DNA from 3 places in the Acinetobacter sp. YH12227 genome. Region 2 is predicted to be linked to each of the others. Evidence: predicted binding sites of a transcription regulator. Region 2 holds the regulator's gene; each other region holds the start of a gene.

Region 1 (12,530 bases), on a different contig from region 2:
TGCCATGACAATAACAGCAGCACCGTACTGGCGGCATAGACGCGCTTTGTGTACAAACTCGTCATAACCTTCTTTCAAGGAAATTGAGTTAACAACCGCTTTACCTTGTACACATTTTAAGCCTGCCTCAATGATTTCCCATTTTGATGAGTCAATCATGATAGGCACACGTGAAATTTCAGGCTCAGAAGCGACAAGATTCAGGAAGTGCACCATCGCACCTTCTGAATCGAGCATGCCTTCATCCATGTTGATGTCGATGATTTGCGCGCCGGCTTCAACTTGCTGCTGTGCAACATCGAGTGCTTCTGCAAAGTTTTCTTCACGGATTAAGCGTAAGAATTTTTTAGAACCTGTTACGTTGGTACGTTCACCCACGTTCACAAAAAGTGATTCTTCAGTGATGTTAAATGGCTCTAAACCACTTAAACGACACGCAGGTTTTGTTTCAGGTACTTGGCGCGGTGTAATGTCTTTAACTGCATTGTAAATTGCGCGGATGTGATCAGGCGTTGTACCACAACAACCACCGGTAATGTTAATCAAACCGCTTTCAGCAAATTCTTTAATAAAGGCAGCTGTTTCTTCAGGGGTTTCATCATATCCACCGAAGGCATTTGGCAAGCCTGCGTTTGGATGGGCTGAAACAAAAGTATCAGCAACGTCAGCAATGGTTTTGACGTGCGGACGCATGGCATCTGCACCCAAGGCACAGTTGAAACCAATTGATAGCAAGTCGCCGTGACGAACAGAGTTCCAGAACGCCTCTGCGGTTTGGCCTGTTAATGTACGACCTGAGGCATCGGTAATGGTGCCTGAAATCATCAATGGCAATTCGTAGCCAATTTGGTTGAAGACTTCTTTCACTGCAAAGATTGCTGCTTTACAGTTTAATGTATCAAATACTGTCTCAATCAGGAGAATGTCCGCACCACCTTCGATCAGGGCATGTGCAGCTTCAATATAGTTTTCTTTCAGTGCATCAAAGGTGATGTTACGGAACGCAGGGTCATTTACATTGGGTGAAATTGAGCAGGTACGTGATGTTGGCCCGAGTACACCTGCAACAAAACGCGGTTTTTCTGGCGTTGAATATTTTTTGCAGGCTTCTTTGGCAATACGTGCTGCTTCACGGTTAATCTCAGGAACAAGATCTTCCATGTGGTAGTCAGACATTGAAACACGTGTGCCGTTAAAGCTGTTGGTTTCGATAATGTCTGCACCCGCATCAAGATAAGCTTCATGAATACCTTGAATGATTTGAGGTTGTGTTAAGACTAAAAGGTCATTATTGCCTTTGAGGTCAGAAGCCCAGTCCGCAAAACGCTCACCACGGTAGTCAGCTTCTTCGAGTTTATGACGCTGAATCATGGTACCCATGGCACCGTCGATAATCAGAATACGTTGAGCTAGCAGCTCTTTTAGGGTGGCAAGCGTGGACATAAATAACCCCAATCCGATGGAATATAAAATCGGCAAATATATTAACAGAATTCAATGCAGTTTTATTGATATTCAATCGGTTCGAATGAGCCGTTAATATCAGATTGTTGAAAAAACACACGTATTTGATTGCGTTGTGTTTAGAGTAAATATTTGGAAAGCTTCATAAATTTGTCATATACCTAAGGCATGATTGAAAAATAATCGACAGCTAGGACAATGATGACAAGAAATATGACAAGGCCATATTGTTATTGAAACATTGGGTTTCAAACTAAAATCAACTTTTAAAATTGATGATAAGTATTTGAATTATTTTGCGAATACATAGTATTTTGGTTGGTTTTTTCAGACGAGCAAATACAAATAAAGCATGAAATATTGCTTTATATGACACCACTTTGTCATATAATTGTCACAATTAAATTGAACAATATGGGGATTCTAAAATCCTCTATTCTTGCCTGCATGAATTCTAAACAAACTCCCGTAGATTCAGCGCACACGTCGACAGCAACAAAGTCGACGAATGTTCATGTGCCAACACCGAAATTCTTTATGCCGGTGTTCCTGACGTTGATCATTTCAACGTTAATCTATATTGGCTTTCAGGTCACTGCCGACTTGGCACACGTTCCGCCTTTAAGTCTTTATTCCATGATTTTACTGGGCACTGCCTTATTCATCGCACTTGGCTTTGAATTCGTGAATGGTTTCCACGATACAGCCAATGCTGTAGCCACTGTTATTTATACCAATGCTTTATCTGCACCTGTTGCTGTGATGTGGGCAGGTTTTTGTAACTTCCTAGGTGTAATGGTGGCAAGTGGTGCAGTTGCTTACGGTATCATTGCTTTGCTACCAGTCGAATTGATTATGAACGTCGGTTCTGGTGCAGGCTTTGCCATGGTATTTGCCATGCTTATTGCCGCGATTCTTTGGAATTTAGGTACGTGGTTCTTAGGTATTCCAGCATCTAGCTCTCATACACTGATTGGTTCTATCTTAGGTGTGGGCATCATGAACTATCTGTTAAATGCAGGTGGTGCTAGCGGCGTGGATATGGAACAAGTGATGAAAGTGGGTAAAGCATTACTGTTTTCACCACTGATTGGCTTTGCTTTCGCAGCAGTTGTGTTCCTATTGGTGAAAAAAATCTTCAGCAAACAGCTTGAACTCTTTCAGCCACCTGAAGGTAATAAACCACCGCCACCATTAATCCGCGCAATTCTGATCTTTACTTGTACTGGTGTAAGTTTCGCGCACGGTTCAAACGATGGTCAAAAAGGCATGGGTTTAATCATGTTGATTTTGATCGGTTGTGTACCTTTAGCTTACTCGCTAAATAAAAACCTCGACAATCAACACATCCAATCTTTCCATCAATTATCGGCGCAAACTGCAACTGCAATTTATCCAAATCATGATGAAATTGCGGATGAAAAAGCGCGTGACATATTAACAAAATACATTCAAACCAAAGAAATTACACCTGATGTTGTCCCTGCTTTAGCAAGTATGACGGATCACCTAGGTGAGCGTGTTGGTCAATATGGCGACTTAAAAGATATTCCTGAACAAGAAGTATCTTCAATCCGTAATGACATGTATTTAAGTACGACGGCTTTTAAACGTCTTGATAAATCTGAGCAACTTCCAGCAATGGCAGAAGCACAAGAGAAGACTGTTAAAGAATACCGTAGCAATTTAGATTCCTTCCTTCAATACATCCCAACTTGGGTGAAAGTTGCGGTTGCACTTGCACTTGGTCTAGGAACAATGGTGGGTTGGAAGCGTATTGTTGTGACTGTGGGCGAGCGAATTGGTAAAAACCATATGACCTATGGTCAAGGTATGTCTGCAGAGCTTGTAGCAATGTCTACAATTGCAGCGGCTGATGGTTTTGGTATGCCAGTGTCAACTACACACGTATTGAACTCTGCTGTAGCAGGTACCATGGTTGCGAACAAATCAGGTTTGAACTTTAATACAGTGAAAACTATTCTTTCAGCGTGGATTTTCACACTACCAGCAACCATTTGTTTATCAGGCTGCTTATACTGGTTGTTCTTGAAAGTTTTCTAAGATGTTTTCAATATAAAAAACGCTGCAATCGCAGCGTTTTTTTATGCTTTAAAGTTTGGTAAATAGTGCTAACCATTATTGTTTAGCACGTTAAGAAAGCATGTTGAGCACTTTTATAAATACAAATTTCAAATGAAGGATTTTCGCTATTTATTTCTTTAATTTACCAAGCATTTTGTCCAAAGGCAGTTTGTCATTGGCGAAGCCATAGAGTGCAGCAAATGGTAATGCGGTACGTGCGAGATAGGCTACACGCCACAAGCCGCCGTGATTGGCACCAGACATTATCAGCTCAAGTGGATGATCTAGTGGTGTTTCTGGGTTTGCCACAGATGAAGGATTACGTAAATCATGAATCCACAGCGCAGCCATCAAGGCATTGGTCGTTTCAGGATTAAATGACTCAACATCAAACAGTTTGGCACCATTAAATGCGGCTTTTAATAATGGATTCTTTGTGACTGAGCGTGTTGTGGTAGAGGGTGCAATATTAATACTTACACGTTGACCTTGATGGCGAGCAACGGTTGCACGCCATTGTTGAATTCGTTTCGCAAGTGCATAGTTGGGGCCTTGTTCAACCACTAAACAGTCGGCAATTCCGTAAGATTTTCCATTTTCAGCTAAAGTCGTTTGGTTATTATTTTGTTTAAAAAAGTGCTGTGCAGAAATCTTAGCAACACTTTGAGTTAATAATTTTTGAACTTTGCCACGTGCTTGATATTTATCTTGTGCAGCATCCACGATCTCTTTAGGAACAGCATATACATCTGTTGGTGTGCACATAAACATAAGGCTCGTTTCGGCTTTTTGTTGGCTGACATAATCCATAATACTGTCCATGGCCATTGCTACACGCACATGTTTTTCACCATCTAAATAAGCAATAGCAGCCAAGTCAAGTTGATGTTCATTTTGTGCAAGCCACTGCGCAATTTCAGGGATATGTGTCAGTAAATTAGCACCTAATTTTTGTTTCAGTTCCTGAATAGGTGTGTCTGCACTGAGCGCTTCAAGACTAGGGGCGTATAACGTTGCATTGCCTTCTTGAATAGTATTTAAAATACGATCCCATACTCGTTCATTATTAAGATCAATAGCGACAATATTGGCTTTCCACTTGGCAAGCCAGGTCAGTGGGCCAGCTTCTGAGGCTGCACCAAATAGCACCATGGTACGATCTGAAAGGTCAAACCATTCTGGGTGCGCCACCGCTTCGCGTAGAGCATCCGCATGACTTGGTTCAACGACACCAGCATCTTGCCATTTTTGGATTTGTTGAAGTAGAGCATCGCCTTGTAGTTTTTGTCCGTGATAGGGTACATACCATTCGGGAACTGCATTACTTTCACCTTTAAGTTTAATGGTGTGCAGAGGTTGAATAGGTAAATTCATCATTTCATCTAGGGAAAATTTTTCTTGATCACGATAAAAGTTAAAACTATGTTTGGCTTTATTTAAACCGTTGGATGCAATACTCAATGCAGCTTCCGGACTTTGAATACCTTGTTCAACCAAGGCTTTAAAATATTCAGGATATTTCTTACGCCAGTTTTTTTCCTGTTTTGCACGTACAGAGCTTTGGTGATCTACAGAAGCTAAAGCCTCTGCAATAATTTCACGACCGGTTTTGGAGCTACTTGGTTTTTGAGTAGCAGACGAAATAGGGAACTGAAGACCTTCAAGAGAACTGGACATGCAAAATATCTCACCTGACGTTGTCATTAATATACAGATGTATACATTATCTATGCCAATTTAAAAACTCAGGTGGCATAAACTGCCAAAATTGTATGAATTAACATGAATCATGACGTATTTTTGAAATAACCTAAGTACTTAAACTTGAAAAAGCCTTCTATTAAGAAAGCCTTCTTGTTACAAAGGTACGGAATTAACATTGTCTTTTTTGGCTTGTCCAAGTGGACGAAATTCACCATTCCAGTGTGGCTATTTGCTACGATCAGGGTCTATGACAATGCTCCCTTCACGAGTATGAACTGCTCAGGCAGATAGAAAACTCAAAACAAAGCAGCCCAACAATCATTGTGATTTTTTTCATTTGAACATTCCTTTTTATTATTCATTTATAGCCTAAATTACAGCATGCGTGTGTTGTGTATACATTTGAAATAAGCGATCACTAATTTTATTGGTTCATGACTCAGTTGAAGTAATTACTTATTTAAGTCGTGTTAAATACGCTTCTAAGATTAAGGTTTTGTTACGAATAATTCGGGTCAAATTACAGAAAATGTATTTAAGTGTGATATGTGTCACACTTATTATTGAGGTGTGAATAAAGAGAAAAATGGGGGCATAATTGTGTCGAACAAAGTTTATATATTCAATGCCATGCGCCCTGGCTTTGCGAGTGCAGTTTTTTCGAGTTTTGATCTTGCACAGGCTTGGATACAAAAAAATTTCGTCTGTGGGATTCTTACCGAATATCCACTTGATCAGAGTTGTTATGATTGGGCTAAACAATACGGACATTTTAAGGATAAGTCACCGATTGATCGTGCACCCATTTTTATTGCCAACTTTGTTTCTGCCTATCAAAAAACTTGGCATTTTGAACATGGTGAGCTATTACAACCTATGGATGTTTAAAAGTTAAATGATGATTTAAAAGATATAATAAAAAAGGATTCTAAAACTAGAATCCTTTTTTGTTTGAGCGCTAATATTCTATTTTAAAACGGAATATCTAAAAGTTTGTTTAAGAAATGAGGGATTAACTTTGGCTCTAGAATAATCGTCATGACGATACCATATGCCGCTCCCCACAAATGTGCACTGTGGTTAATATTACTGTTGCCACGTTTGCCAGACCAAATGCTATAAGCTACGTACAGTACCGCGAAGATGATCGCGGGAACAGGAATGAAGAATACAAAGATTAATTTCCATGGTTCAAACAAGATATAGGCAAATAGCACAGCAGAAACCGCCCCTGAAGCACCTAAACTAGCCCAATGTGTATCATGTTTATGTTTTAAATAGCTCGGAATAATGGCTGCAATCAAACCACCTAAATAGAACAGCACAAAACCCATGTCAAAAAAGTATTGGCGATAAAAACTTTCAATGACAGAGCCAAAGAAGAATAGGGTAATCATGTTAAATAGAAGGTGAGCACCGTCAGCATGAATAAAGCCGTGGCTGATAAATCGATCATATTCACCACGTTGTAGCGCAGGTGGCCAAAATAACAGACGATTCATGACTTTCTGATTTGAAAAGGCAATAAGGGAAATGACCACAGTAATCAGAATAATTGTCACAGTGTGGTTAAATGGTAATCCCAACATAAATGGCTATTCTACTTGTTAAAATTTGTCTTTAATAATGCCATTAAAAAGTGTGAAAGCGTGAACTTTCAGAATAATTCCGACAATTTTAGTTGATTTTTTCGTAATGCACCGCATCTTAAGCTAAAATAGCCGCTTCAGCTTGAGGAAATATTGTCATGTCGACTGAGAACAACAGCACAGCAGTTGCTGAAGAAATTCCAAACCTATTGATCACACCAACTGCTCAAGAGTATTTGAAGGATCTTTTGGATAAACAAAACACACCAGGTATTGGTGTTCGAGTTTTTGTGGAAAATCCGGGGACGCCGCGTGCTGAATGTTGTATGGCTTACAGTGCACCTGAAGAAGTTGTACCGACAGACTATAAACAGGAATACCCAGATTTCCCTGCCTATGTCGATGCACCATCTATTCCATATTTGTTAGATGCTGTTATTGATTACAATAAAGACCGTTTTGGTGGTCAGCTGACTTTCCGTGCACCAAACTCTAAAGTGCCGCGTGTTGGCCCTGATGCATCTGTGGAAGAACGTATTACTTACGTACTTCAGTCTGAGATTAATCCAGGTTTAGCGGGTCACGGTGGTAACTGTGCATTGGTTGAAGTTGTTGAAGATGAAGAGCATGGTTTAACTGCCGTACTTAAATTTGGTGGTGGTTGCCAAGGTTGTTCTTCTATTGATTTAACGCTTAAACAAGGCGTTGAAACAACTTTAAAACAGCATGTACCTGAATTGATGCGTGTTGTTGACCAAACAGACCATAGTCAGTCTGAGGGTGCTTATTTTAAATAAGCATTCGTGAAGAAAAGCCGCTTTATGCGGTTTTTTTTTGCCCAAAGTTTTTGGAACTGAACAAAAAATAAATAGGACAACTTTGTACAAAGCATAGAAAAATTGGTTTTTACTTAGGGAATCAGTAATTTCCTATTTGTTAATGAGAATGATTATTAAAATTAGTTGCAATATTATTTTTGTTAGTTACAATGCGCAACATAACATTCAATATTTATCCATAAATTAAGTATTTGGAAACACCAATGACGAATAAAATACTGCGCTCTGCACTGACACTTTCAGTTTTAAGTGCCATGGTTAGCTTAACTCATGCGAATGAAGTACCAGCAGAAACAGTCGATGAATCTGTAGTTAAAATGGAGACCATCGTTGTTTCTGCAAGTGGTTCTCAAGTAAATGTAAAGGATGCTCCTGCTTCAATTAGTGTTGTTACAAGCGAAGATTTAAAGCGAAAGCCTTTTAGTAATTTAGCAGAAGTATTAAGTGACTTACCTGGTGTAACTGGTGGTTTTAAAAACTCAGGTTCTGGCTCAAAAATTACATTTCGAGGAATGCCTGACAAATACACATTAATATTGGTTGATGGTAAGAGAGTAGGAAATCAGTCACTTTTAGGCCACCGCCCTGATCGTGTGGATCAAGATTTAAACTGGATTACACCTGACATGATTGAGCGAATTGAAGTGATTCGTGGTTCAATGTCAACGCTGTATGGTTCTGAAGCTGTTGGTGGTGTAATTAATATCATCACTAAAAAAGTTCCATCACAACTATCAGGTTCTGTAAATCTAGACTACACCAAGCCTGATACGAGTACACGTGGTAATACAGTCACTTATGGTGCGACTTTAGCTGGGCCTTTAACAGATACCTTAGGTTTTAGATTTGGTGTAAATCGTACAGATCGTGAAGGAGATAATTCAACTACAGGTACTTCAGGTGCAATAAATGATACTGTAAATGGTCGTCTTACTTGGGCTCCTAATGATACACATACTTTCAATATAGATGCGTCATGGGGTAAAGAAGAACCGGATGTTGTTGAAGGTGGTGCGGATCAATTTGCATATGAAATGGAAAGACAAGGATTTGGCATTGGTTATGCTGGTACATTCAAAAATGAGCTAAAAACTTATGCTGATCTTTATTATAACGAAATTGAAAATAAAGATGAATTTGCGACTTCAAAAGCTAATATTGGAGATACTAAAGCTACCGAAGCTGTATTAGATTTGAAAGCTACTAAACCTTTACAAATCGCGGGTTTTAAAAATGATTTAACTGTGGGTGCACAGTACAAATATGAAGAAGTTTCTAATGCTAGCAACATTGGTAATATTAATGTTGATGTTGATACAGGGGAAACATTAACTGCAGATTTATCACCAAATGCATATTCTTGGTCGCTTTTTGCTGAAGATCAAATCCATTTACAAGAAAATCTGATTTTAACCTTGGGTGGACGTTTAGATCAGTATGATGATTTTGATCTCAACTTCTCTCCTCGTGGTTATTTGGTCTATCATCCAACTAATATTTGGACAGTAAAAGGTGGTGTGTCACGTAGTTTCCGTGCACCAAACCTTAAAGAGCGTTCAGCAACATCAAGTACAGGTTCGAGAGGTAATGGATGTAAAGTATTCTCGGATTGGGGGGGGGCATCAGCAGGCCATGTATGTAATATGCTGGGGAATCCAGATTTAGAGCCTGAAACTAGTACAAACTACGAAGTAGGTTTTGGTTATGCTGAGGGTGGATATGCTGTAGATATGACATATTTCCGCAGTGATATTAATGATCTAATGCAAAACTTACGTTATGCAAGATATGGAAATCAATTCTATACAATGCAACAGAATGTCGAAAAGGCACGTACAAGTGGTATAGAGGTAACTTACAAATTCCCATTAAGTGATGTAGTTCGTATGAGTGGTAATGCGACTTATATGATTGAATCTAAAAACTTAGAAACAGGTGCTACATTATTGGCAACGCCTGAACTCACACTTAATGGTGCACTTTATTGGGATGTTACTGATAAATTAAATTTACATACTAATGTTCAGTATCTAGGTAAACAGGCGCTGCAAGCTGCAGATTCATCTGCGACATATGCAAAAGCATATACCACAATGGATGTTGGTGCGAATTATGAAGTTAATGATTATCTAACTTTTAGAAGTGGGGTTAAAAACATTGGCGGTGTTAGTATTGATGCAGGTGGAGATGGTACAAGTAATCCAGCTGAATACTATTTAGGTTTTACAGCTCGTTTCTAATTTTTACTAAGTTTAAATAGCCCACACTTTTGGGCTATTTACATTTTCAAATTCGTTGATTTTTTATTAATCAGTTGCACGATGTTTATGGTACAGATCTGTTATATCCCAATTTACACATTAGCAAATGATATCAAATCTGTTAATTACTTTGAAACAACGTAAAGAAAATGACTATTTAAGGTACTTTTTGACCTTATAAATCCGTCCAGTTAATCTCGAAACTGAGTCTTCATTTGCACAACCAATGAATGGATGGATGCAAAAACAGCAACTGGTTTGGCGATGTTTAGCAAAATATGGAACAGCTGTTGATAAATAAAAAAAGCCGCAGTCGCGGCTTTTTTATTTTGATAACTTTAAGATACAATACCTAATATTTTTAACGTCTCATCAGCATAATAGAACTGTTCTAAATAATGACGTGAACGCTCACGCAAATAGCCTGAACCAATCATTTTTTGAATAATCGGGTTTAATAAATTGTTAAGTTCATGTTGAACCAAAGCTTCATCAATATTTAAGTCACGTAGCAATAAATCAAATGGACGTTCCTGATTACGTATGTACCAAGCATACACGCCATCATGCACTTGCTGTTTCATATAATCAGACTGACGCATAAAGTCCCAAATTTCATGCCCTAAACCGACGGTTTGAGGTAAATCTTGAACTTCAATATAGTTTTTTAAGACAGAAACAGGCATCGTCTTAATTTTATGCCATAAGTTGGCTTGAAAATGATAAAGCTTATTGTCATCAAAATGCTGATTGAGTACAGATTCACTCATCTGACTTAATTTCAAAATATTCTTTTGCAAATACTTCGTGATGGCATTGTCAAGATTGGTGTCTGTAACGTTTTCTAAAACCGATTTACCCATCTTCATAAAGCGAGAGACGCCGGGCACAGATTTGGCAATCACAGAGTTGTCTAGATAATCTTGTATCGCATGCTGAATCAGTTGGCTAATCATGGCTGAAAAAGCAGGGTTGTTGACCATGGTGTGAATCAAACGCTGACGATGACCTTGTTTACTTGCAACATATTGCGCAATTTTATCAATCGTTAACACAGGAATAATTTCAGCAATGGTTGTTTGATCATTCGCTGGATGAATTAGCGCAAACTTAATATGTTCGGCAATCTGCTCAATTAAAAACTGAGTAGCTTGAGTATTTAAGATCTGCTTTTGCAGCAAAGCATTGATTTGTTCAAAAGTCCAAATCTGTTGTAAAGGCTGTTTACGAAACCACTGATAAAACTGGGTAAACTCGGTTGCAACTGTTTCAGACTGCGAAAATTGCTGATCTAAAAAGTTGAGTTGAGCCTCAATGAGCTGCTCAATCATCGGGTTTTTCTGCATACTGTCCTTAAATACCCATTTGCAGGGCATGAATTATTAGCGATACCTCAGTTTAACTGAATCAGTTTATCTGCCAAAGGATTTTTAAATTTCTGACTTTTTGCAAGGAATGGGAGGTAATGATCAGCAACTTGTTGTTCTGCTTCAATCATGGGCATATGACCAACATTATTCAAAATTACCGGTGTTTCGGCACGTTTCAATAATGACTTTAATTCACCTGCAACTTCTACATTAAAAATTTTATCTTGTTTGCCCCAAAGGATGAGCGTGGGCGCTTCAACGGTACGGGTTAAACGGGCAAAAGTCTCAGGCGTATAAATGCGATTTAAAGTAACCACTTGATCAATCATTTTACTGGTTTGGGGTGCCCGTGAAATGAGTAAATTTTCTTGAGCTTTCTTTAATGGGGTTGGAACGCTTGGCGGATTTTGCATTAACTTATGCATAACATCATCCAAATCACCGGGCTTTGAAACAATCAAATTTTTCAATGAATATGGATCACGGGTATAACTGGTATTGGCCTGCTTATAAATACCCGCACTATTGAGTAAAAATAGGCTTTGGGTATCAAAAGGATATTGAGAGGCATAAACCGTGGCAATTGATCCACCTAAAGAATGACCTGCAACATTCAGCCGATCTTCAATATCAATTTTGGTTACGAATTGTCGTAATTGCTCAGTAACATTTGGTACAGACACGTCAAAGTCTGCAGGGACGCGGGTATCACCATTGGCAGGTAGGTCAGGAATAATAACGTGATAATAGGGAGTCAGGTAATGTGCAACCCGATTCCAGTTATCACGTGTGCCACCTAAACCATGGATTAATAGTATAGAAGGATTGGTACGAATACCGCCTTCACTATAGCTCCAAGTGATATTGCCGACTTGTACTGTGCGTGAAACTAAACCTGCGGTTTTACGATCTTGATTGAGATAATTTTGTAGGATAGATGGTGTCGATAATGTATTCGTTGGTGTTTGTGTTGCAGCTATGCTATTCGAGCCTGCAATGAACATACAACTCAATATCGCAAGTTTAAATATGCCAGAAACCACGCAACGATGTCCTTGCATTGACCTTAACCCCTTGTAACTATATTTGATGCAATTTTTATGATCATTTATATGACAATTATCTGAATTAGCCTTAAAAGCCAATTGCTATGTTTATGAAATATATTGTAAATAAAAAATGACAGTTGTCACTGATTAGTTTTTTGATGTAGTTGTA
Region 2 (6,719 bases):
ATCATATTCACCGAGCCGTGGTCTTGCACAGTTTTGGCTGCCCAAGCTTTCATTGCCGCAAGATCTGAAACGTCGAGCTTTTGAGTGGTTACACGAACATTATGTGCTTTGACCAATTCAACCGTCGCTGCAAGCCCTTGTTCATTCACATCACTCAGTGATAAATGACAACCCTGTTTCGCTAATAAAACTGCTAACTGTTGACCAATACCTGAACCTGCACCTGTAATGGCAGCCACTTTATTTTTGAAGTTTTTCATTGTGATTCCTTATTCCTTTATGCTGCCCATTGCGCCACTACTGTGGTTAAAAACGCGAATATGCGCAGTTCATCTACTTAATATAGTTTTGACAATTTATATTGTCAATATCTTCTCAGGACGTGCTATGCTGTCAAAATAGCCAAGACTTAAACATAGGTTTGAGCTTGAATTATTGATAAAATACAAGCAAATTTAGCTTCAATTCAGCGTATATTTTCCATGACAGATTCTACCCAACATACAGAACAACAACAGGCAAAAAATGTGAAGGAACGTCAGTTTAAAGGACTTTCGCTGAGTGAGCGCAAACAAGCGCGTCGTGAAAAGCTCATCGAAGCTGGCATTGAAGCCTACGGTACGCATGGCTTTTTTTCAGTTACTGTTAAAGATATTTGTCTAGAAGCAAAACTGACAGAACGTTATTTCTATGAATCCTTTAAGAAAAGTGAACAACTGTTCCAAACTATTTTCTTAAAACTGATCGACGAGTTACAGCAAAACGTGATGCAAGCCATTATGCAGGCATCAACGGATTCAAAAAAAATGATTGAAGCGGGTTTAACAGCGCTATTGATGACCTTAAAGAATAATCCACGTATGGCACGCATTATTTATATTGATGCCATGTTAGTTCAAGAACTGCATAACCAGGCCACCATACATGAAACCATGTCGCGTTTTGACCGTATGATTCATGCCTTTGTCATGCTAATGATGCCGAATATCAATAAATCAGAACGTGAAATCTCGATGATTGCTACAGGTCTCAATGGTTATGTGACCCAAATTGCAATTCGTTGGGTCATGAGCGGATATAAGCAGCCGATGGAAGAAGTCTTATCATCATGCAGCGTGGTATTCTTAGCTTTGCTCGATACGTTTTCTGAGCCGCAGTCACTGAATAAAAGCGCAGTAAAAAAATAAGCCTCCGAGATATGAGCGATTATTTACAATATTTTTTTAATGACAGAAAGATGATGCAAAGCCTATCTAGCTGAATCTTTCAGCATTTAATTTGTCACAATTTCTTTCTAAAGCGGAATGAAAGATTCTTTTTGCAATGATACTGTCATAATTAATCTTTGTAATAAGCCTGTCATAAATATAAAACGGTCCACCGTTTACATGAAATAGGGTATTGCGCTGTGAAAGATGACTATATTTTAATCGTCGACGACGAACTCCCGATTCGGGAAATGATCCATACTTCGCTCGATATGGCAGGTTTTCAATGCCAGCAAGCGGAAGATGCCAAACAAGCGCACCAAATGATTGTGGATCAGCGCCCTGCATTGGTGTTACTGGACTGGATGATGCCTGGTGGTGTCAGCGGTGTTGACCTCTGCCGTCGCCTAAAGCGTGATGAAAATCTATCTGAAATTCCTGTCATTATGTTGACTGCACGTGGCGAAGAAGACCATAAAGTCCAAGGTCTTGACGCAGGTGCAGACGATTACATGACCAAGCCATTTTCTACCCGCGAATTGGTTTCCCGTATTAAAGCAGTTCTACGACGCTCAAATGCACTGGGCGGTGAAAAAACCATTGATGCAAATGGTTTGATCCTAGATCCGGTGAGTCAGCGTGTGAGCTTTGGCAATACCATTTTAGAAATGGGGCCAACGGAATACCGCTTATTGGCTTTCTTCATGACCCATCCTGAACGTGCCTACACTCGTGCGCAATTACTTGATCAAGTCTGGGGCGGAAACGTGTATATTGAAGACCGCACCATTGACGTTCATATTCGTCGTCTACGTAAAGTCTTAGAACCTTTTAACGCAGACCGTTATGTCCAAACGGTTCGTGGCACTGGTTATCGTTTCTCTACACGTGCCGATGCAGTATTAGGTTAGTTTTTTAGGTCATTCATTATTTATGTACGAACCATATCCGGTCCCCGAAATTGCCAGTGAACACAAAAAGTTTCGTTATAGCAGTTTATGGACTTTTGCCAAACAGGATCTAAGATTACTGGCTTTTTTCCTGCTGATTGCCGCACTAATCGGCTTTGGTATCGGATATTTATGGGTCTGCATTTTAACCGCATTTGGGGTGTTTTTTGCCCTGCAATTGCGTTCTTTATATTTGGTCAATGATTGGATTTCCAACCGCCCCTACGATGTACCGCCCAATTTAGACGGTATTTGGGGCGCTTTATTGTTCAATGTTTACCGTGCACAGCGCCAAGAACGTATTGTTCAAGCTGAAATGGTCGGTTTGATTGATCGTGCTCAGTCTTCATTGGTCGCTTTGGCTGAAGCTGTGGTGTTAATTGATGAACTACATCAAATTGAGTGGTGGAACCCTGCCGCGGAAAAATTACTCGGCATTCAGCAACTCGATCATGGCCGTAATATTTTGAGTATTTTGCGTCAACCAAGTTTTATCGAATATTTCACCAATATAGACCTCGCACCAGATGGTTTGAAAATGAAATCATCCGTGTTGGAAGATCACTATGTGCAAGTGAAATTGACACGCTTTGGTCGAGAAAGCCGTTTATTGGTGGCCTATGACGTTACCCGTATGCATAACCTCGAACAAATGCGCAAAGACTTTGTCGATAATATTTCACATGAGCTGCGCACCCCCCTTACCGTACTCAGTGGTTATATAGAGACCTTTACCGACCAAGAAGACTTAAATCCACGCTGGAAACGTGCATTTGATCAAATGCAGTCACAAACTCGGCGTATGAATGCATTGGTGAATGATTTATTGCTGTTATCGCGTTTAGAAAATGATAAAAAAGTAGCAAAAAATCAAATCATTGAAATGCCAAGTTTAATGAACCAATTATATGACGACGCACATGCCTATAACGTGGATTATGGACACACGCTGAACTTAGAAATAGACAGCCATTGCGACTTGATTGGTTCAGATGTCGAACTGGCTAGTGCTTTTAGCAACTTGGTGACCAACGCCATCAAGTACACTCCCAAAGGTGGCACGGTGACTATCGGTTGGCATGATGATGGAACGCACGGTTATTTCACCGTAGAAGATACCGGTATTGGGATTGATCCTAAACATTTGCCACGACTGACAGAACGTTTTTATCGTGTCGATAGCGCGCGTAGTCGTCAAACAGGTGGCACCGGTTTAGGGCTGGCCATCGTCAAACATGTACTGATGCAACATCAAGCATATTTAGAAATTGAATCGAAAGAAAATCGTGGTTCATTATTTAAAGTGGTATTTCCGAAAGAGCGTCTTTATCACGTCAGCTAAAATCCAAGTCTCATTATTTCAGTATGGTTAGCTAATGCGTTGCTCCGACTCGATTTGATGTTCGCGTTGTTTCGCTTGACGGTAAGCATCACGCTGTTGCATGCGTTGCAAAAATGCTTGAATCTGCGGATATTCGCCTTTACTACGTGTGAGTAACGCTTCCAAAGGAAATGTCATTTGAATATCAGCAAAGCTAAATGGCCCTGCGAAAAATTCATTTTCTGCCAAATGCTGCTCGATAAAATAAATTTGATCTTTTAAACGTGGGCGAATAAAGCCCCGCTTGACCCCATCACACACACGACTGGCAATAGGTTTGATGACCCAAGGTACATGCTGTGGCACATTGGTCATCACCAATTGCATGACCAATAAAGGCATAAGGGAACCTTCTGCATAATGCATCCAATATCGGTATTGCAGTCGAGATTGCTGCGTTTTCGGTGCAAAGTAACCGTGACGATCATAGTTCTCTTGTAAATATTCCAAGATCGCAGCCGACTCCGCCAATACCAAGCCATCATCAACCAAAATGGGGGATTTTCCCAAAGGATGAATGCTTTTTAATTCAACTGGTGCAGAAAAGTTCGGCAAGCGCTTATACAGCTTGACTTGATAATCTAAGCCTAACTCTTGCATGGCCCATAAAATACGAAAGGAACGTGACTTTTCTAAATGATGTAATACCCGCATGGGTTCATCTCCTGCTGTATTCAAATCGAATTTTTTGTTATCTGCCAGTCATACTTTTTATCGTTGGCTTATTACCAACATGTACAGGTTTTTATTCGCTTAATTGATGCCTAAACATATAAAAAACTTTTATTTTTACATACATTATATGAGTCCTGTTTTAATGTCTAGACTGCGTAGTAGGGTCTTGGTGACAGGCGTTTTTTCACAAATTGCCAAGACTTTTTGTTTAAGCTCGTCACTTAAAGGGGTTTGAAAATTCAACCGACGATCAATCCATTCTACGCCTTCTTTATTGGCACAAAAATCTGCCTCAACGCTAAACTCACCCAATTCAATTGCCTTGTGCTGTGCATACATGCGTAGCGTAATCATGGTACAGGAAATTAAAGCCGAACAAAGCAAATCATAAGGTGCCAAACCCAAATCACCACCACCAAAAGATACTGGCTTATCGGTAATTAATTGATGCTGCCCACTCTGAATTTCACCCGACCACGGTGCACTCAATGTTTGTACTTTAGCCGTTGCAACAATACCCATATCGTGTTCCTTATTGTTTTCGATTCAATTATTGGTCAACAGCACCCAAAGGTAAATTAAGTGCTGGAGCCATAGTTTTGATGCTTAAATTAATTTGAGCAAATGTCGTTAACGTGAGGCACGCATTTTTTCAGGGAATGCTGGCGCTTCCAAACGTGGACCTTCATAGTCAGGGATTGAACCAAATCGTTCATCGTGATTAATCCATTGCTCTCGTGCGGTATTGAGCTCTTCTTGGGTGCGTCCAACAAAGTTCCACCACAGTAAAATCGGCGACTCGAAAGGCTCACCACCCAGTAGTAAGATGCGACTCCCTGCATGTACATCAACTTTTACTTGGCTTAAACCTGGCTCTAAAATCACCATGTTGTCATCATTGAGCTCATGACCATTAATTGTCGCTGTGCCCTCAAGTGCCATAAAACCATATTCGTACTTTGGATTTAGTACCAACTGTGTCGTGGTGCTTTCATTGGCCTGAAGGTCAACCCCTAAAAGTTCCGTATGTACCTGTACAGGCGATTTGGTTGTAAGAAACTCACCTACCAGTACTGTAAATTCAATGCCATCCTGACTCACTACGGGTAGTTCTGGATAGTGGTCAAACTGGGGAGCCATATTAATTTTATCGTCTGGCAACGCAATCCAAAGCTGTGCCGCATGCATTTGAGTTTCTGTATCCGGTGCCACTTCTGTATGTGAAATACCGTATCCAGCCGTCATCAAATTAACTTGTTTCGGACGTATTAATTGATATGTACCCAAGCTATCTGTATGCATCATTGTGCCATCAATCATCCACGTAAACGTCTGCAAACCAATATGGGGATGTGGGCCTACATCTAAGCCATCACCTTGCGGAAAATGTACGGGACCAGCATGATCCAAGAAACACCATGCACCAATCATGCGTTTATAACGACTTGGTAAAGCACGTTTAATCACTGTACCTTGCCCAATTTCGGCACTACGCAATGGAAATTCTTGAATAAATTGGTTGACATATTTTTCGCAATCGTCCGAGTGAGATAATTCGGTGTAATTGGCATTAGTCATATGGATACCCTTAATAATCTGGCTAAACCATCGTAAGCATGGTTTTAGCTCGGAAGTTTTTTACATTATATCTGTATTTTTTTAAGCGAATTTGTCCCCCATTAATACGCTGAATCACAGCAATAGGACAATAGTTTTTTTGTTGCTTGATATGACGTCAAATACATATCAAAAGAAAATCTTCCTAATAGTCGCTACAAGAAAAATGCAGCTTGAAATCATTTAAATTGCAAAGTTGTGTAATGATTATTTTATTTAAAGCACATGATTTAAAACTAAAAAATTAATTAAATCATTGTCATATTGATGTTTATTATTTAAACAAAATACGTTAAATTATAAAAGTTACATAAAATAACACTAGTAACTACTCTCAAATGGTGTACCTGCTGCATGATCAACGAGTATAAAAAAGAATCTCGACTACTGATTCAAAAAGCACTTGAGCAATCCTTTATCAGTGTTCCTGCCCAATTCCGCCAAGAGTTTTTCCGCTACCAGCAAGCCCATCTATTTAAATTTTTCCTACAAGTCAATCTCGTCGCTCAATTGGCCTATTTTTCCTACATTTTTGCCGATTGGTTCATGCTGCCAGATGTTGGCTTTATTGCATTTTTAGTCAAAGGTACTTACACCTTTTGCATGACCTTGATTACCTTTGCCATTTATAAATACAGTAAAAGTATTTTAGTCTTTGATTTGATGCTGCCCGCTTCTATTGTGGGAGCAACTGCTATTTGGTTTTGGCTGGTGAATTTATCCCAAAGCCCCGATGTACCTATTTATTTATATGCATCTTTGGTTTTTATTGTTTTAGCCAATTTATGTATTCCGCAGATTCAAATCCCAAGTGCAACACATTTGTAGTTAGTTGAAAAAGTTAGGTGTATTCATAGAATCATTAGACTTTTTCAACTCGCAATTGGA
Region 3 (12,530 bases), on a different contig from region 2:
ACCATTGGTGCAGAAAATGGCACACTTACTGTAATGGTCGGTGGTGATATAAAAGCTTTTGAACGTGCACTTCCAGCAATGCAGTGCTTTGGAAAATTGATTAAACATGTAGGGGCATCTGGTGCAGGATTCGCTGTAAAAGCTGTAAACAACATGTTAATGGCTGTAAATCTTTGTGCCGTCGCAGAAGGCTTTACTACACTCAAAGCACATGGCGTTAATCTCAATGAAGCCTTAGACTGTATTAATGCATCAAGTGGCAAAAGTATGGTCACTGAAACCGTTTTACCGCAGCGTATATTAAATCGTCAATTTCCATTAACCTTTGCACTTCCGTTACTTGCAAAAGATACTGGCATTGCAGTTGATCTTGTTCGCCAAGCAAAACTGTCCGCACCCGTGTTATCATTAACACAGAATCTAATACAGGCAGCCAGTGATTTATCTGAAGAAAATAGTGACTTTTCCACTGCCGTAACTATGTATGAAAAATGGAGTAAAATTACAATTGAGTAATATCTCGCCATTGAATAAAGATAAATAACCATAATATTGTACTCTAGTGTCAAACACACATTGTTACAAATGACTGAGGAAACTCTCATGAACAAATTTACCCTCGCAACTTTGCTAGGTGCTGTAACGCTAATCGGGGCTTCAACTGCTGTACTTGCTTCAGAGCAAGAATGCCAGAAGTTAAAAAATGACCATGATGTGATTTATGCTTCAAAAGGTTTCTGCTTTAAAGATCCTGATGCGAAAGCGAAGTTCGGCAATGACAATTGCTACACAACTAAGCCTAAATTTTCAGAAAAAGAGCAACAACGACTTGACGCCATCAAAGAACGTCAGAAAGAATTGAACTGTAAATAATTACGATTCAGTTTAGCTCAAGGAATTTAGCAATGACTTATGATGATCAAAATATTTTTGCACGTATTTTACGTGGTGAACTTCCCGCATTTAAAGTTTATGAAGACGAGCAAGTACTCGCTTTTATGGATGTAATGCCTCAGGCTGAAGGTCATACTCTAGTCATTCCGAAAACTCCTGCTGTTACTCTCCTCGACCTAGATCCAGAGGCTGCTGCATATACCATCCAAATTGTACAAAAAGTTGCGAAAGCAATGGAAAAAGCTTTGGATGTAAAAGGTATTGTCTTAATGCAGCTCTCTGGTGCAGCGGCGGGCCAAACCGTTCCGCATGTTCATTTCCACCTTATTCCAACGTCAGTCCATGAGTTAGGCAAACATGCCGCTCAACTGGGCGATATGGAAAAAATCAAAGCAATTGGTGAAAAAATTAAAGCTGCACTTTAAAATTCACACGAATTTTAAAGTGTCATAAATGGAGCTTCGGCTCCATTTTTTGTGTTCCCATAGATCAAAAATAAAAATAACATATTAAATTTTAATATTTTTTAAATTTACCCTCATACATTTCACGTCATAAAACTGTCACTTATTCTTCACCTCACTGTCACAAAGATTGCAGATACTGCTTAGCAAGTTAGTGAGCTTCTGTAAAGATTTGTACATAAGCAAACTATAAAAAAAGAGTCAGCTAGGCACATGCCATTTAAAATAGTTTTGGAGAAATCTCAATGAAAAAATTGCTTCTCGCTGCAGCAGTTACAACCTTAAGTATTAGCGCAGTGCAAGCAGCGCCAACTTTATATGGTAAGTTAAACGTTACCATTGACCAAGTTGACAACTCTGATTTCAAAGGCAACAACGTTACAGAAATAAACTCAAATGCTTCACGTCTTGGGGTGAAAGGCGAAGAAAAATTAACAGATAAAATTTCAGCAGTATATTTAGCTGAGTGGGAAGTATCCACTGATGGCAACGATGATAAAGACTGGGGTATGCGTAACCGCTTTTTAGGTCTTAAATTTGCAGATATTGGTACATTAAAAGCTGGTCGTTATGACTCATACTTCAAAACAGCAGCAGGCAAATATCAAGATATCTTTAATGATCACAACCACCTCGACATCACAAGCACAATGTATGGTGAAGATCGTTTAAATAACAGCATTGGTTTTGAAACAGACAAGAAATTACTTGCAGGCCTTCAATTCAACATTATGGCTGAACAAGGTGAAAGCTCTACTGAAGCGACTGAAGGCACTACAGGCAATGATAGCAAGCGCAATGGCTTTGGTGATGCAATCTCAACATCTTTAACTTATGAAAATAAACATCTAGGTTTAGCTGCGGCGCTGGCTGGAAACTTCGGTGCTCAAGGAAAATACAATGGTCTTGATGGAAAAAAATATTTTTCAAATGCAGTACGTGTGACTGGATCGTACGACTTAGGTAAAGCAGGTGTTGATGGGTTAGTGGTCGGTGCTCTTTACCAACAAGCTGAACCAACTGATGATGTAATAGACTATAAAGGTTTAGAAGAACAAGCTTGGTTAGTTTCTGCGACCTATAGCATTCCAAACACCCCTTGGGCTGTAAAAGGTCAATATCAATCTGCTGAAACAACAGCGGACAACATAAAAGATCGTACAATCGATCAATACGGCATTGGCGTAGATTACAGCTTCAACAAACAAGCACGTCTGTACGGTGTTCTTGCACAACAAGAGCGCGATTGGAAAAATGGACCTGAAGAAGATGATACAAAAACCGTATTGGGTCTAGGTATGGAATACAACTTCTAATTTCTTCTTGATGGCTTAAAAAAGACATACCTCGCTATGTCTTTTTTTTATTGAGAAAATTTATTAAATGTAAATTATTTCAAATTTATACAAAAAAGTGTGATGCATATTACTTTATATTTTTCAGCAACTTAGAATAATATTTAGCCAAACCCCAGCTATAAAATATTAAGACACATTAATCATGACTAAATTAGTTGGTATTAATTTCATTGTATTTTTATATTAATTAGATGTTCATTTTAAGTAAATATAAGTAATTTAGTCAGGATTAATTTTCCAATAAAATATGACTAAAACAGTCAGAATATATCATTTATACACAAGTATTTTACTTGGATATTTTTCACATAAAATTAGTTTATTTTTTAACTATTTAAAATCATAAGCCATTGTTTTAATTTAAGTTAATAATATATTTTTATTTTAACTGTTCTAGCTATTTCCTTTTTGTGTCATTTTGTTAATAATATAAAACAACTTCAAGAAATAGGCTTGTCTCAATGAGCTTAACCTTCAAAGATTTAAATCGTCGTGTGGTCAAAGAAATAACTGCAATTCTAATAATTAAAGTCATTCTTTTAATGATCATTAAGAACATCTGGTTCGACGCCCCAACTATTCCCAAAAATTTTGACAATCAAGTTGCCGAGCATATTGCTGGCAGTCCTTCTCAAATCAAGGAGACACGTTGATGATTTCTGAAAGCGTGGTCGATCTTTCGCGGTTCCAATTTGCAATGACCGCGATGTATCACTTTATTTTTGTTCCACTGACTTTAGGTCTGGCTTTTATTCTTGCCATTATGGAAACCACGTATGTGATTTCAGGTAAAGAAATTTATAAAGACATGACTAAATTCTGGGGAAAACTCTTCGGTATTAACTTCGCATTAGGTGTTACTACCGGTTTGACCATGGAATTTCAGTTCGGTACTAACTGGGCATATTACTCACACTATGTCGGTGATATATTCGGTGCTCCATTGGCCATTGAAGGTTTAATGGCATTCTTCCTTGAATCAACTTTTATTGGTTTATTCTTCTTCGGCTGGGATCGTTTATCTAAAGTTCAGCATTTGGCTGTGACTTGGCTGGTCGCACTCGGTTCGAATATGTCAGCCTTATGGATTTTGGTTGCAAATGGCTGGATGCAAAACCCTGTTGGTTCTGCATTTAACTATGAAACCATGCGTATGGAAATGGTGGACTTTGGTGCACTCATTTTCAACCCTGTTGCTCAGGTTAAATTTGTCCATACTGTTTCTGCTGGCTACGTAACTGGCGCAATTTTCGTTCTAGCCATTTCAAGTTACTACTTACTGAAAAAACGTGATTTACCATTTGCGCGTCGCTCTTTCGCCATCGCTGCAATCTTTGGTTTAGCGTCTACACTTTCAGTAATTTTACTGGGTGACGAATCTGGTTACGAAATTGGCGACGTTCAAAAAACAAAACTCGCTGCAATTGAAGCAGAATGGGATACTCACCCTGCACCAGCACCGTTTACTTTATTTGGTATTCCAAACAAAGAAACTATGTCTACAGATTATGCCATCAAAATTCCTTATGTGATGGGTATCATTGCAACACGTTCAACAACCAAAGAAGTGACAGGTATTAAAGACCTGATCGTTCAACATGAAGAACGTATTCGTAACGGTATGGTTGCATACTCTCAGCTAGAAAAACTTCGTGCAGGTGATACCTCTCCTGAATTAAAAGCTGCATTTGCTGAATCACAAAAAGATTTGGGCTACGGCTTATTGCTTAAGAAATACACTGACAACGTAGTTGATGCATCTGACGCGCAAATTAAAGCCGCTGCGAAAGACACTATTCCGCACGTTCCAAGTTTGTTCTGGGCATTCCGTGCAATGGTTGCTTCTGGCTTCTTGATGCTACTGTTATTCGTACTTGCAACATTTGCTGTAGGTAAACGCAATGCTGAAAACAAACCATGGTTATTGAAATTTGCCTTGTTTGCACTTCCACTACCTTGGATTGCTGCTCAAACAGGTTGGTATGTTGCTGAAGTTGGCCGTCAACCATGGACTATTGGTGAAGTCCTACCAACTCACCTTTCAGCTTCTAGCTTAAGCACTGGTGATGTATGGGGTTCAATCCTTGCATTGGCCGCGTTCTATACTGTACTTCTTATCATTGAAATGTATTTAATGATCAAATTCTCACGTCTTGGCCCAAGCTCACTTCACACTGGTAAATACCATTTTGAAAAACTTGAAGCTGCGAAAAAGGCAACTGAGGAGTCACAAGCATGATCGAATATGAATTACTCAAAATAATCTGGTGGGTGCTTGTGGGTGTACTACTCATTGGCTTTGCCCTTACAGATGGCTTCGATATGGGTTCAATGGCAATCATGCCATTCGTAGGTAAAAAAGACGAAGAACGTCGTGCGGCAATCAATACGATTGCCCCACATTGGGACGGTAACCAAGTTTGGTTCATTACTGCAGGTGGTGCGTTATTTGCTGCATGGCCTATGGTTTATGCAACAGCATTCTCAGGCATGTATTGGGCACTATTACTGGTTTTATTTGCCCTGTTCTTACGCCCAGTTGGCTTTGACTACCGTTCTAAACTTGAGAACACCAAATGGCGTAACTCTTGGGACTGGGGCCTAGCTGTAGGTGGCGCTGTTCCTGCATTAGTATTCGGTGTAGCTTTTGGTAATATGTTCCTCGGTGTTCCTTTTACACTAGATGAAACTGTACGCTCAACTTATACAGGGAGCTTTTTCGCGCTACTTAATCCATTTGCCTTGGTATGCGGTATTGTAAGTTTATCTATGCTTTGCGCGCACGGTGGTGCATGGCTCATGCTACGTACAGATGGCGACTTACGTGCACGTTCTGCTAAAGCGACTCAAATTATGGGTATCGTTTTCTTGGTTTGCTTCTTGTTAGCAGGGGCTTGGTTATACTTCGGCAACATTCAAGGTTACACTTTGGTTCAACCTTTTGATACCAATGGCGTTGCTAACCCATTAGCCAAAGAAGTCATTACTAATGCTAATCCGGGTTGGATGAACAACTACAGCACATATCCAATTACTATGATTGCTCCAATCATGGCAATTTTGGGCGCTTTAATAGTCATCCTTGCCGCTGGTAAAGGTAAAGCTGGTTTTAGTTTCCTTGGTTCAAGCCTAGCAGTAACAGGTGCGATTCTAACTGCTGGTTTTGCACTATTCCCTTTCCTAATGCCTTCAAGCCTTAATCCAACTGTAAGTTTGACTATGTGGGATGCGGTATCAAGTAAAAATACGCTGACTGTAATGACAGTTGCTGCATGTATTTTCGTACCACTTATTTTGTGTTACACCACTTGGTGTTATTACAAAATGTGGGGCGTGGTCACTAACAAACATATTGAAGAGAATTCACACAGCCTCTACTAAGGCTGTGTCTAAGGAGATAAAACAATGTGGTATTTTGCTTGGATTCTCGGTATTTTGATGGCCTGCTTTGCTGGCGTACTCAGTGCCTTGTATATTGAACATCATCAAGATCTAGATGAGGAATAACAAATGACTGAAGCTGCAATCGAAAAACCTCGTGTAGAAAAAAAACCAAATAAGTTTGCAATGGTCATTTCCTGCCTATTGGCTTTTCCTTTGGCAGCCGTGTTACTTGTACATCCAGCTGCAATGCTGGACGATCAAGGTGGATATAGTCATCGTGCACTAATGTTCATCATGATTGGTATTTCTGGTGGTTTTGTCCATGGTGTTGGCTTTACACCACACCATTGGTTTTGGAAATGGCTGTTTAGCCCGTTTCTATCGTGGCCACTGATGATCTGGGGTTATTACACTTGGTTCTTCAGTTAAATAAAAAAGCCCTCATTGACTGAGGGCTTTTTTATGGTTCGTTTTTCTTGGATTCTACATTTCAGCCATGACACCAATAATCCCATTAATAATCATATCTACCGCAATAGTCCCAATCAGTAAGGCCGACAGTCGCCCCACAATATCAACATAACGGTCAATATATTTGGCATGCTTGTAACGCAAATGGTCATGCGCAAATTTCATTAAAATCATCAAGCCACAGGTCAACGCCAAAGTCAGGAAAATAATCATGGCCGCGCCGCTGATTGGCAGTGCCATACCGGTCACCACAGCAGCACTGATGGTTCCTGGACCAATCATAAAAGGCATGGCAATAGTTCCTGCCAAATGCTCAGGCGCACCACGCATTTCACCAATGGTATCTGCTCCCTGAAACACGTAGCGATAACCAATCACCAAGAAGATCAGACCACCAAATATTTGAAAGGCTTCAAAGCGTACATTTAAATATTTACTAAAAATCGCTTCCCCACCCCATGCGAACAGCATAAATACTATAAAAGCAATGAGACAGCCCTGAATCAAGGCCTTATTAAACACTTTAGCTTCGGAGTTCCGAATCATGCCAATCATGTAAATACTCATTAAAAACGGATTCAGCAATGAGAAAAACAAAGCAAAAGCATGTAAATATGAGGTCAACATGGTTCCTCCTAATTATCCTTGAGGGTCTGGAAATAAGGGACGATTCCCCGGACTGATTCGATTGATGTGTAAGAAGGTCATGTGACGTTCATAACGATCCAGCACATCATTAATCACTTGCTCTTTGGTGTACCCGACTAAGTCGTTGCCTTGAGAACCTTCATACAAATAAGTTTCAAGACGGTAATAGAAGCGTTTACCCAGTTTGCCACGCTCACTAAAGGTCGGCGCGATATAACGCACTGGCCAAATTTGATAGACAAAGTTTTGCTCTTCTTCCAAATGAATCATCAAATCTAAATGATACAGATTTGGGTCTTCTTCTAGCGCACTTTCTTGAACACTGATGTCGATACCTCGTTTTTGCATTTCTTCTGCAACGGCCATTACCGCAGGTCGGCAGATGTCATCGAGCATACGCCGAGTATCAGTTGTTCCTGGATGGTGCATGACTCGGGACAAACGCTTTTTCCAGTTGAGGATGTCGACATTGCCCACCACGGGTGCGGCATTTAAGCTGCTACTGGCTTGTCGATAGTCTTCTAACCGCAGTGATTTATACAAACCTGCCATCACCAAGAACATCACAAAACTAAACGGCAACCCCATAATAATCGTGGCATTTTGTAGTGCCGTAATCCCGTTAGCCATCAACATTGCAAGGGTCAATAAACCAATCGCTATTGCCCAGAACACGCTCAACCATCGCGGTGCATCATGATCGACATTGGTAAATTGAGTGGTGAAATTACCCAATACCAGTGCACCAGAGTCCGCTGAGGTCACATAAAATAGTAAACCAGTAATTGTGGCTACACCTGCAATAAACGGAAACCATGGATACTGTGCTAGCAAGTCATAAAAACCATGTGCTGGGTTGGCAATGACACTTTGTGCAAGGGCTAAATTACCATCAAAAATCACACTATGTAGTGCACTATTTCCAAAAATTGATAACCACGTAAGTGTGAAAAACAGAGGAATAATGAGAGTTCCACTAACAAACTCACGAATGGTTCGACCACGTGAAATACGTGCTAAAAACAAACCTACAAATGGTGACCAAGCCACCCACCATGCCCAAAAGAATAATGTCCAACTGTTCATCCATTCTTTCGGTTGTTGAAAGGCAAAACTCTCCAAAGTCATACTTGGAAAACGGTTAATGTAATCCCCAATATTTTGCACAAAAGCATTCAGTAAAAACTCGGTATTGCCTAAAAACAAAATAAATAGCATCAACCCGACAGAAACATAAATATTGATCTCAGAGAGAACTCGCAGTCCCTTATTCACCCCTGAAGTCACTGAAATAATCGTCATTGCCACCGCAACCACAATTAATGCGGTTTGCATCCAGAGGTTTTCAGGTAAATCGAACAACACATGTAAGCCATAGTTCAGCTGTACTACCCCAATCCCGCAGGTTGTCGCAATACCAAAAATAGTCCCAATGACCGCAGCGGTATCAACACTATGACCGATCGGCCCATGAATCTTATTGCCAAAGATTGGATATAAAGCAGAGCGAATGGTCAGTGGTAAGTTATAGCGATAACTAAAATACCCTAATGCCATGCCAATCAAGGCATACATACACCATCCCGTTAGACCATAGTGAAACAGGGTCCACACCATGCCTTGACGTGCAGCTTCTAGGGTCTGACCCTCACCCACAGGTGGATGCATATAGTGGGATAAAGGCTCCGCTACCGAGAAAAACATCAAATCGATGCCTATCCCAGCTGAGAACAACATTGCAGACCAGCTTAAAAGGCTAAATTCTGGCTTGGAATGTTTGGGGCCTAATTTAATGTTGCCGTAGCGAGAACAGGCAATAAAAATGACAAAGACCATATACAAGGTCGCTGCGAGTAAGTAATACCAACTAAAAGTTGAACTTACCCACGCCAAAACCGTATTCAAGGTTCGGTTAGCAAAGTCATTAAACAAAATGGTGGTAATAGAAAAAATTAAAATAATGAGAGCTGAAATATAAAAGACCACACCATTTAAACGGTCTTTAGGCGCTAATGTTTGATCATCAACTGCTCTTGGATTATCTGTCGCCATACAATCCTCAAGAAAGTAAATAAAAAAAGACAAAAGCCAATTTTTAAACTTCTCGTGGTCGAGAGCTTAAAAATCGACTAACGAAAACGACAGTATTTTTATCAGGAATAAAAACGCTATCTTCTTTAAACCTGAAGGTCTAAATCATTTATGCGGTACATTTGCTACACAGTTTTAAAATGTGAGCCACCCTTGTTCATCGATATTTTGATAGGAATCTTACACATGTCTCCCTTCAACATGACTATAAGAGCTTTCTCAACTCGAGAAAAGTATAAAACCGTAAGCCTATAGCTCATCAGCTCACTTTTCTGAAAGATGTCCTGAGATTAAACCTTATGACACATCCTTTTGATAAATAAACAGTTATGTGGAATATCCAAAGCAATTTAGCAGTATTTTGCTTTGAATGTAACCATAAGTGTACTTTTTATTGATTGAACGTTCAATCAATAAAAAGTATCATAAAAAAATGCTATGATGCTTTCCATGTAAGTTATTGAATCTAACGCCTTTAAATTTAAGGCAAATTGTTCTGGATTGTCATGAATAAACGTAGAGTAAAACCTGAGCATGAGCGCCGTGAAGAAATCATTAATGCTGCCTATGCAGTCATTTATGAAGTGGGCTTATCCAACACCACTATTGCTCAAATTGCGAAAAAAGCACAGCTTTCTACGGGCATTGTGAGTCATTATTTTGGCGATAAACAAGGCCTCATTCACAGTTGCATGCGCCAAATGCTGAATGTCTTAGCCAAGACTACGGCGAGCTATAAAGCAAAGGTGACGCAGCCCAGTCCAGAACATTCGCTCAAAGCCATTATTGATGCCAACTTTGACATCAGTCAGGTCAACAACACTGCTATGCGGGTTTGGCTGGATTTTTGGTCTGCCAGTATGCACCTAGCCGATTTAGGTCGACTGCAACGAATTAATGACCAACGGCTTTATTCAAATTTGAAGTTTCATTTCTTGCAGCTCATGCCAAAGGCCCAAGCAAGCCAAGCCGCTAAAGGGCTAGCAGCACTGATTGATGGATTATGGTTACGTGGAAGTTTAAGTGGTCATCAAGCATTTGATCGTGATTTGGCACGTTCTATTGCATACGACTATGTCGATATGCAACTTCGCTTAATTCAACAGATACGGCAGGAACAACAAAATGAATAATGTACAGCTTCACTCGCTTTATATTCACGGACAATATTTCAATGCCACCAGTGGTCAAACCTTTGACAGTATCAATCCTGCCACAGGTCAAGTCATTGCCACTATTCAGCAAGCCTCTAAAGCTGATGTCGATTCAGCTGTGCAAAGTGCTGTACAAGGGCAGCGTGAATGGGCTGCCAAAACTGCGGTCGAGCGTGCCCGTATTTTACATCGTGCAGTCGATATTTTACGCGCACGTAATGACGAGTTAGCTCGCCTTGAAACACTCGATACAGGGAAAGCCTTCAGTGAAACTTCTACTGTGGACATTGTCACTGGTGCAGATGTTTTAGAGTACTACGCAGGACTTGCAACGGCCATTCAAGGTGAACAAGTACCACTACGTGAAAGTAGTTTTTTCTACACACGCCGTGAACCTTTAGGTGTAGTGGCAGGGATTGGTGCTTGGAATTATCCAATCCAAATAGCACTTTGGAAATCAGCTCCGGCCCTCGCCGCAGGGAATGCCATGATTTTTAAACCTAGCGAAGTGACCCCTCTTACCGCCTTAAAGTTGGCAGAGATCTACACTGAAGCAGGCGTACCTGCTGGTGTTTTCAACGTGGTACAAGGTTTTGGTGCTGAAGTGGGTCAATGGTTGACTGAACACCCCGACATTCAAAAAATTTCGTTCACAGGTGGTGTGGCAACGGGTAAAAAGGTCATGGCCAGTGCTGCGGCTTCTAGTCTCAAAGAAGTCACCATGGAGCTCGGTGGCAAATCACCTCTCATTATTTGTGCCGATGCCGACCTTGAACGCGCAGCCGACATTGCAGTGATGGCGAACTTCTTTAGTTCAGGCCAAGTGTGTACTAATGGCACCCGTGTATTTGTACCACAAACCCTCAAGGCAGCATTTGAACAGGCAGTAATTGAGCGTGTCAAACGTATCCGCATAGGTGACCCGATGCAGGCTGAAACCAACTTTGGACCTTTAGTCAGCTTTCCGCACATGGAAAAAGTCTTGTCTTATATTGAGTCGGGCAAACAACAAGGTGCGACTTTATTGATTGGTGGACAACGTGGCACTGAAGCAGCACTTGCTCAGGGCGCATATGTTTTACCGACCGTGTTCACCGACTGTCATGACGACATGCACATTGTGCAAGATGAAATCTTTGGTCCAGTCATGAGCATTTTAAGCTATGACAGTATTGAAGAAGCTATTCAACGTGCCAACAACACCAGTTATGGTTTAGCCGCAGGTGTGGTCACACAAGATATTTCCCAAGCACATCGCATTATTCATCAGCTTGAGGCAGGTATTTGTTGGATCAATACATGGGGCGAATCCCCTGCTGAAATGCCTGTAGGTGGTTATAAACAGTCAGGCGTTGGACGTGAAAATGGTATCACCACACTTGAACACTATACCCGCATCAAATCAGTTCAAGTTGAACTGGGCGCATACCAAAGTATTTTTTAAAGTCTGAATTTTAGCCATCTAAATCCTTACTTCCTTTTATTTATTATTTTTTTCATCCTCAACTCAACATGTGGCCACGTTCTCATGCAACGTGGTCCTGCCATAGAAAAAGGATCATTATGCATTCTCAACACTACGATTATATTATTATTGGCGCAGGTTCAGCAGGTAATGTACTGGCTGCTCGCTTAACTGAAGACCCCGATGTTTCCGTGCTCTTACTCGAAGCAGGCGGACCTGATTATCGTCTCGACTTCCGTACTCAGATGCCTGCTGCCTTAGCCTATCCCTTGCAAGGTCGTCGTTATAATTGGGCGTATTTAACCGACCCAGAACCCCATATGAATAACCGCCGCATGGAATGTGGTCGCGGCAAAGGCTTAGGCGGTTCGTCCCTCATTAATGGCATGTGCTATATCCGTGGTAATGCCATGGACTTAGAACAATGGGCTAGCTTGAAAGGCCTTGAAAATTGGAGCTATGCCGACTGTCTGCCTTACTACAAAAAAGCAGAAACCCGTGATATCGGTGGCAATGACTATCATGGCGATGCTGGCCCTGTTTCTGTCGCCACGCCTAAAGCAGACAACAATGTTTTATTCCACGCCATGGTCGAAGCGGG

What was found. Region 2 encodes PhoB, which activates phosphate uptake and scavenging genes when phosphate is short. Its sites were predicted from a motif close to TGTCATNAANCTGTCATAA; they were not measured.
Region 1: the regulator PhoB is predicted to act here: its motif matches at 1,846-1,864, upstream of FTV09_RS09135 (inorganic phosphate transporter).
Region 3: the regulator PhoB is predicted to act here: its motif matches at 1,445-1,463, upstream of FTV09_RS03765 (porin).

Annotation. Positions count from the first base shown of each region.
Region 1 covers NZ_VPDH01000034.1:2,650-15,179, forward strand. Annotated here, with positions in the region: gene metH (methionine synthase) at 1-1,443, opposite strand, end outside; gene FTV09_RS09135 (inorganic phosphate transporter) at 1,912-3,528, shown strand; gene FTV09_RS09140 (hypothetical protein) at 3,679-5,226, opposite strand; gene FTV09_RS09145 (hypothetical protein) at 5,854-6,141, shown strand; gene FTV09_RS09150 (rhomboid family intramembrane serine protease) at 6,225-6,842, opposite strand; gene nfuA (Fe-S biogenesis protein NfuA) at 7,001-7,639, shown strand; gene FTV09_RS09160 (TonB-dependent receptor domain-containing protein) at 7,885-9,921, shown strand; gene FTV09_RS09165 (hypothetical protein) at 10,281-11,288, opposite strand; gene FTV09_RS09170 (alpha/beta fold hydrolase) at 11,336-12,373, opposite strand.
Region 2 covers NZ_VPDH01000109.1:914-7,632, forward strand. Annotated here, with positions in the region: gene FTV09_RS16360 (SDR family oxidoreductase) at 1-260, opposite strand, end outside; gene FTV09_RS16365 (TetR/AcrR family transcriptional regulator) at 483-1,187, shown strand; gene phoB (phosphate regulon transcriptional regulator PhoB) at 1,409-2,119, shown strand; gene phoR (phosphate regulon sensor histidine kinase PhoR) at 2,142-3,500, shown strand; gene FTV09_RS16380 (glutathione S-transferase family protein) at 3,528-4,193, opposite strand; gene FTV09_RS16385 (OsmC family protein) at 4,338-4,736, opposite strand; gene FTV09_RS16390 (pirin family protein) at 4,845-5,792, opposite strand; gene FTV09_RS16395 (hypothetical protein) at 6,186-6,659, shown strand.
Region 3 covers NZ_VPDH01000010.1:40,061-52,590, reverse strand. Annotated here, with positions in the region: gene FTV09_RS03780 (NAD(P)-dependent oxidoreductase) at 1-516, shown strand, start outside; gene FTV09_RS03775 (YARHG domain-containing protein) at 604-873, shown strand; gene FTV09_RS03770 (HIT family protein) at 906-1,319, shown strand; gene FTV09_RS03765 (porin) at 1,604-2,674, shown strand; gene cydP (cytochrome oxidase putative small subunit CydP) at 3,178-3,369, shown strand; gene FTV09_RS03755 (cytochrome ubiquinol oxidase subunit I) at 3,369-4,955, shown strand; gene cydB (cytochrome d ubiquinol oxidase subunit II) at 4,952-6,097, shown strand; gene cydX (cytochrome bd-I oxidase subunit CydX) at 6,122-6,223, shown strand; gene FTV09_RS03740 (cyd operon YbgE family protein) at 6,227-6,529, shown strand; gene FTV09_RS03735 (MarC family protein) at 6,584-7,198, opposite strand; gene FTV09_RS03730 (choline transporter) at 7,211-9,271, opposite strand; gene betI (transcriptional regulator BetI) at 9,817-10,443, shown strand; gene betB (betaine-aldehyde dehydrogenase) at 10,436-11,908, shown strand; gene betA (choline dehydrogenase) at 12,028-12,530, shown strand, end outside.